Regions from separate parts of the Candidatus Merdisoma sp. JLR.KK006 genome, predicted to be linked through region 2. Evidence: predicted binding sites of a transcription regulator. Region 2 holds the regulator's gene; the other holds the start of a gene.
What was found. Region 2 encodes NrdR, which represses ribonucleotide reductase genes. Its sites were predicted from a motif close to CACAANATNTTGTG; they were not measured.
Positions count from the first base shown of each region.

Region 1: the regulator NrdR is predicted to act here: its motif matches at 1,871-1,884, upstream of nrdD (anaerobic ribonucleoside-triphosphate reductase).

Region 1 is NZ_JAYMNS010000002.1:131,323-134,743, reverse strand. Features, by position in the region: gene nrdD (anaerobic ribonucleoside-triphosphate reductase) at 1-1,814, opposite strand, end outside; gene rd (rubredoxin) at 2,144-2,302, shown strand; gene VSQ61_RS02270 (NUDIX hydrolase) at 2,303-2,869, shown strand; gene VSQ61_RS02265 (alanyl-tRNA editing protein) at 3,087-3,421, opposite strand, start outside.
Region 2 is NZ_JAYMNS010000010.1:55,290-58,710, forward strand. Features, by position in the region: gene VSQ61_RS10045 (MgtC/SapB family protein) at 112-792, shown strand; gene VSQ61_RS10050 (PRC-barrel domain-containing protein) at 793-1,038, opposite strand; gene nrdR (transcriptional regulator NrdR) at 1,227-1,682, shown strand; gene VSQ61_RS10060 (YqeG family HAD IIIA-type phosphatase) at 2,116-2,640, shown strand; gene VSQ61_RS10065 (acyltransferase family protein) at 2,666-3,421, shown strand, end outside.

The sequences.
Region 1 (3,421 bases), on a different contig from region 2:
AAAGCATCAATATTTTCCGTCACATGCACATGATAGCTGTTAGTAATATAGCTCTTATCAGTTACGTTCTTTACAATGCCGAAACGCTTTTGGAGGCATTTTGCAAACTTATAGGTAGTACTTTCCAGCGGTGTACCGTAGAGAGAATAGTCAATCTGCTCAGCAGCCTTCCACTTGGCAGTATATTCATTCAGCTTGCGCATAATCTCAAGCCCCAGTTTTTCACCTTCGGGTTCTGTGAGCTTCTTGCCGTTCAGGCTGTAGACGCATTCCCAGAGACCTGCATAACCCAGCGAAAGTGTGGAATATCCGTTGTGAAGGTATTTGTCAATGGTTTCTCCCTTTTTCAGACGAAGGAGGGCGCCGTGCTGCCAGAGAATGGGGGCGGCATCGGAAAGGGTTCCGGTGAGACGCTCATGGCGGCACTGAAGGGCCCGGTGGCAAAGTTCCATCCGCTCATCAAAGATCTCCCAGAAACGGTCAATATCGCCGTCAGCGGAGAGGCCGATATCTACCAGATTGACCGTAACAACACCCTGGTTGAAGCGGCCGTAGTATTTCGGCTTTCCGTTTTCATCGATGTAGGGAGTCAGAAAGCTGCGGCAGCCCATGCAGGTGTAGCAATGCCCCTCTCCGTTCTTATCAATCTTGTTTTGCAACATGATTTTTTCGGAAATATAATCCGGTACCAGCCTCTTGGCGGTACATTTGGCAGCTAATTTGGTCAGGTAGTAGTATTTACTGTCCTCATAGATATTGTCTTCCTCCAGAACGTAAATAAGCTTGGGGAAGGCAGGAGTGATCCAGGTTCCCTTTTCATTTTTGACGCCCTGATAGCGCTGACGCAGGGTTTCCTCAATAATGAGAGCCAGATCGTTCTTTTCCTGCTCATTCTGAGCCTCGTTCAGATACATGAAGACCGTCACAAAGGGAGCCTGTCCGTTGGTAGTCATCAGGGTTACTACCTGATACTGGATCATCTGTACGCCGTTGCGCACCTCTTCCCGAAGACGCTTTTCTGTGATAGTATCAATCTCTTCTTCTGTAACAGCTTCATGGATGGAATGGAGCTCATCTGCTACCTGCTTCCGGATTTTTTTGCGGCTGGTATCCACAAAAGGAGCCAGGTGGGTCAGGCTGATGCTCTGGCCGCCGTACTGACAGGAAGCTACCTGGGCAATGATCTGGGTAGCAATGTTGCAGGCTGTGGAGAAGCTGTGAGGCTTTTCAATCATGGTGCCGCTGATGACGGTTCCGTTCTGGAGCATGTCCTCAAGGTTTACCAGATCACAGTTGTGCATATGCTGTGCAAAATAATCTGCATCATGAAAGTGAATGATTCCCTGATCATGGGCAGCTACAATATCGTTGGGAAGGAGAATACGCTTGGTGATATCCTTGCTCACCTCTCCGGCCATGTAATCACGCTGTACGCTGTTGACAGTGGGATTCTTGTTGGAGTTCTCCTGCTTTACCTCCTCATTGTTGCATTCAATCAGACTTAAGATCTGCTCATCTGTGGTATTGGACTTGCGGACCAGGGCTCTGCGGTAACGGTAGGTGATATAGCGCCTGGCAACATCAAAGGCACGCTGATTCATAATCTGATCCTCTACCATATCCTGAATCTCTTCTACGCTTAAGGAGCGGCTCATATTCTGAGCGGCACTTTCCACATCTTCGGCAATCCGCTTTATCTGGATGGGAGTCATTCGCGCACTGGGAACAACCTTATCATTGGCTCTGGTAACGGCAACGACGATCTTTGCAGGATCAAATTCAACCTCAGCACCGCTTCTTTTAATAATTTTCATAAAACTTTTCCTCAATTCCTAGTATCGTTGTAATGGATGGTGACGAAACCTATTGTAACAATATATAGTGGTTTTGTCAATGACAATTACAATATATTGTTTGCTGCATTCGACAGTGCATGTATAGATAGTATAGGAAAACAGAAGAAAAATCAAGGATTTTTATAGAATAAAAAGTTTTGGAAAGATATTTAAATAAAAATAAAAAAATCTATGGAATAAAGACAGATTTTTTGGTATATTCTAGTAGAACGAGTTGTTTATCCATCCTGAAAGGGATGCAGCAGGACATACCCTTTGGGTATATGATTAAGAAAGGAATGATTGCTATGAAAAAGTATGTATGTGAACCCTGTGGTTATGAGTACGATCCGGAGGCAGGCGATCCGGATAACGGCATTGCTGCCGGAACGGCCTTTGAAGATCTGCCGGAGGATTGGGTGTGCCCCGTCTGCGGCATGGGCAAGGATGCGTTTGTGGAGGCGTAAATGTACCAATACCAAAGACAAATCCGGGAATACCGGCCAACCTGTGAACAGGAGGAACGGGATAGGAAGCTGATGCTGCAATATCTGGAGTTGTTTTCGGAAACGATTGGGACAAGACAATGTGAGATTGCACATATGACAGCTTCTTCTTTAATCTTTAATAAGAATCGGGAGAAGCTGTTGATGGTGTACCATAATATCTACCAGTCCTGGTCCTGGACAGGCGGCCACGCGGACGGAGAAGAGCAATTACTTGTGACAGCCATGCGTGAGGCGAAAGAAGAGACAGGTATTCATGAGGTTCGTCCCATTCGGGAGGAAGCGCAGAGCCTGGAGATTCTGCCTGTTTGGGGACACTGGAAACGGGGACGTTATGTGAGCGCACACCAGCATCTGAATCTGAGTTATCTTCTGGAGGCCGATGAAGAAGATGTGCTTAAGGTGAAACCGGACGAAAACAGCAAAGTGGCATGGATTCCGCTTGAGAAGCTGGGAGAGATGGTGTCAGAGCGGGAGATGATGCCTTTTTATGAGAAGCTGATTGGGAGGTGCTTAAATGCCTTGTAACGGCGAAATTGTAAAAGGTGCAGTAAAGTACAGGCTCCTATGAGATTTTAACTTCTTTGGGCGTAAATCTTACCGATATTGACAAAATCAAAAAATAATCAAAGGCAAACAGATTAAGGACGCAAGTTTATTTTATATAGCTTACGTCCTTATTTTTATTTTAGATGGCTGCTAAGAAAAGCAAATTTAGATATTTTTTTAACAAAAGTTCCCCGATTTATGGAAGAATCTTTTCAATGGCCTCCCTGGTCCCGTGGAGGGAGCCCTGTGCCATCTCTGCCTTGCCGCCGCCTTTTCCCTGAAACGCTTCGTTCAGCTTCCTGCACAGAGGGCGGACATCCTCTATGGCGCTTCCTAAAATGTAGCGGTAGCCGTCTGTATCATCTCCAGTGAAGACACAGGCAGTACCGGTGCAGTGCCTGGTGAGGAGATTGACAAATTCCCGGGCAGTATTGTTATCCAGTTCTTTTTCAAAAAAGGCAATATCCTTCGTACCTTCAGGCACAAGAGCAGCTTTTTGTTCAATCAGAGCTTTTTCAAGCTGAAGGATCT
Region 2 (3,421 bases):
ACGGGCTGCTTTTTTGTCTTTGAGGGGAAATAGGTTTTTATTGGTTAGGATAAGCTGACGGTTATTTTTCAAGATATATGGATACTTAAGAGAGAAATGGGGGAATAGGGAATGTTTTTTGCTTCATTGACAGAATGGACCTTTCATAATGTGCTGATGCGGATGATAACTGCCTTGGTTTTGGGCGGACTTATCGGCATTGACCGTGGAGCCAAAAAAAGAGGCGGAGGTGCAAAGACGGATGCGGCAGTCTGCATGGGAGCCGCTATGGTGATGATGACGGCTCAATATATGGATCTTCAATTTCCGGGAGCAACGGACATTTCACGAATGGCCGCTCAGGTGGTGAGCGGTGTGGGATTTCTGGGGGCAGGCTCTATCATTGTATCCGGCCGGCAGGTGAAAGGACTTACCTCAGCGGCCAGTATCTGGATCTGTGCCTGTGTGGGTCTGGCAGCGGGGATTGGCTTTGTGGACGGAGCTGTTTTGGTGACAATAGTTCTTCTTGTGGGGCTTCATATTCTGCCTTTTATTGAGGAGAAGGTTTATCTCTATTCAAGATACGCACGCTTGTATGTGGAAGCGTCGGAGAACCGGACCGCTTCCGTTCTTTTGCATAAGCTTAAGGAGGATGGCTGTAAGGTTGATATGTATGACGTGGATAAGCCAAAGGTTGGAGGGGATTCTTTTACCATACGGATGACCATTTATATTCCTTACAGAGTCGATAAACAAGAGTATTTGAGGAAGCTGTCAGAGACTGATGGCGTGATGTTTGTGGACGTGATATAGTCAATGCCCTTTCTCTTTTTCCAGCTCCACCAAAATAATATCCGGTCCAATCTGCTTGATTTTGCACCAGGGAATCTCGTATTCACAGTCTTTTCCCAGAAGCCCCCAGAGTTTTTCGTTGCTGGAGGTTACAAGGGCCTGGATACATCCGTTTTTGGGATCAAACACCAGATCCGTTACACAGCCTAAGCGCTTACAGTCACAGATATTGATAACATCTTTTTCTCTCAATTCACAGAAGGTCATGGGAAGCTCCATTGGAGGTCTTTCTTTATCTTATGCAGTGCAAAAAAAAGGGTGAAAAGCCTGGAGTTTTGTTTTGCATAATATTTGACAGAAAAGAAAGAAATGTAATATACTTGAGAGGTACTACAAAAGGAGTGCCGAAGATGGAGATTTTACGGCAAATCCGAGAGAAAAAAGGGAGGTTCGCTATGAAGTGTCCATTTTGCAGCCAGGAGAATACCCGGGTCATTGATTCCAGACCGGCGGAGGATAACAGCTCCATTCGCCGCCGCCGTCTCTGCGATTCCTGTGGGAAGCGTTTTACTACCTATGAGAAAATTGAGACGATTCCGATTATTGTGATTAAGAAAGATAACAACAGGGAGCCTTACGACAGAAGCAAGATTGAGGACGGCATCTTGCGGGCCTGCCATAAGCGTCCGGTGCCCCTGAAAGATATCAGCAGTGTGATTGATGCCATTGAGAGCGATATCTTTAATCGGGAGGAACGGGAGATTGACAGCAGTGTGATTGGCGAGATGGTGATGGATAAGCTGAAAGATTTGGATTCTGTGGCTTATGTGCGCTTTGCTTCCGTATATCGGGAGTTTAAGGACGTGAATACTTTCCTGAGTGAATTGAAGAAAATGTTAGATGATAAATAAAGGTTTTATTTTAGACTTATGAAGTATAGAAAGAGATATTAAAATGGCAACAGACAAAAAAGGGCAGCATGGTATGTACCTGCCCTGTTTACCATTACCGTATGGGGGACTGCTTTTGCAGCGACAAAGACTCTGCTGAATCATTATGATGCGCTTCAGGTTATGCTGATGCGCTTCTTTATCGCATGGGTAGTTTTATCTATGCTTACCCGGAAAATCGAAAAGCCGAAGAGCGTCAGGGATGAGCTTGGGATTTTTGCCCTTTCCCTTTTGGGAATTACCTTCTAGTATTATTTTGAAAATACGGCCCTTATTTATACCCTGTCAGCCAATGTAAGCATTATTCTGTCTGCTGTTTCTGGGAGTTTTGGGAAGCTCAGCCTGTTATATTACCTGGAATATGTCTATTGTAGGAGGAATTATTGTGTCGGAAATGCCAAAAGGTTTTTCTTTTTTTAGAAATCTGTATCCTAAAGAATATTTGGAATCTGCCTATGTGATTGATTTTGAAAGCTTATATAAAGAGGGATATCGGGGAATTCTCTTTGATATTGATAATACGCTGGTGTGCCATGACGCTCCGGCGGATGAGCGGAGTATTGGCCTGTTTAAGCGGCTTCATGAGATGGGGTTTGCCACCTGCCTTATTTCCAATAACAAAGAGCCGAGAGTGACGCCGTTTGCAAAGGCTCTTGATACTCCCTATGTGTATAAGGCCGGAAAACCGAAGCGCATAGGTTATCTGGAAGGAATGGGGCGTATGGGAACGGATGAGGATCACACGCTGTTTGTGGGGGATCAGCTCTTTACGGACGTGTGGGGGGCCAATCGGGCAGGAATGTATTCCATATTGGTGAAGCCTATGAATCCGAAGGAAGAGATTCAGATTGTAGTGAAGCGGTATCTGGAGAAGCCGGTTTTGTATTGTTATCTGAGGAGGAAAAAGAGAGGCTTGTAGGGCACGCTTTTGTCGGAGGAAGATTATGGAAAGTGAGTTTGGCAGTTTTAGTAAGAAGGTAACGGTTGTTTCTTTTTTGATGCAGCTGGGGATTGTGATGGTACATATGGATACGGATCATTTTTTTGAACTTGGTACATCAGAAACATTTTCGGATTATCTTTGCCAGTGGATATCTAAGCTATGCTTTGACGGGGGCACTGTGAGTCTTTCCTTTTTTATGATATGTTCAGCATTTCTTCTCTGCTATAATCTGTCAAAAGAGAATATGCTGGAAAAATTCCGGCGGCGGATTTCTTCCCTCTTGATTCCTTTTATTATATGGAATGGAATTGGGATGATTTTTTGTGCTGTGTATTGGTGGAATACAGAGGGCTTTGACATTATTTTTTCCTATATTCCTTTTCAGTTTGTAATGTCCCGATACTGTGCAGTCATGTGGTTTTCGGAAGCGCTGCTCTTTTTTCTGCTGTTTATTCCGGTGATTTTGTGGGTTATGAGGAAAAAAGTTATAGGAGAGCTTGTGCTGTTTGGGTTCTTTGTCTGTGGTTATTTGGAGTGGGGGTTTCTGGAAAAGAATATTCTTCATCAGTATATTGATTTTGAGATCTATCGGTTTTTGTCCTATGTGCCTATGTACTTGCTGGGGGCTTACCTTGGAGTTCGGTTTTCCGGAGGGATTATTTCTGAAAAATACAATCGATGGCAGGTAAAACTGGCGGCCGTTCTTTTGTGGGCGGCATCCTATGCGCTCCCGGGCAGCTTTGCTGCCTATTGTCTG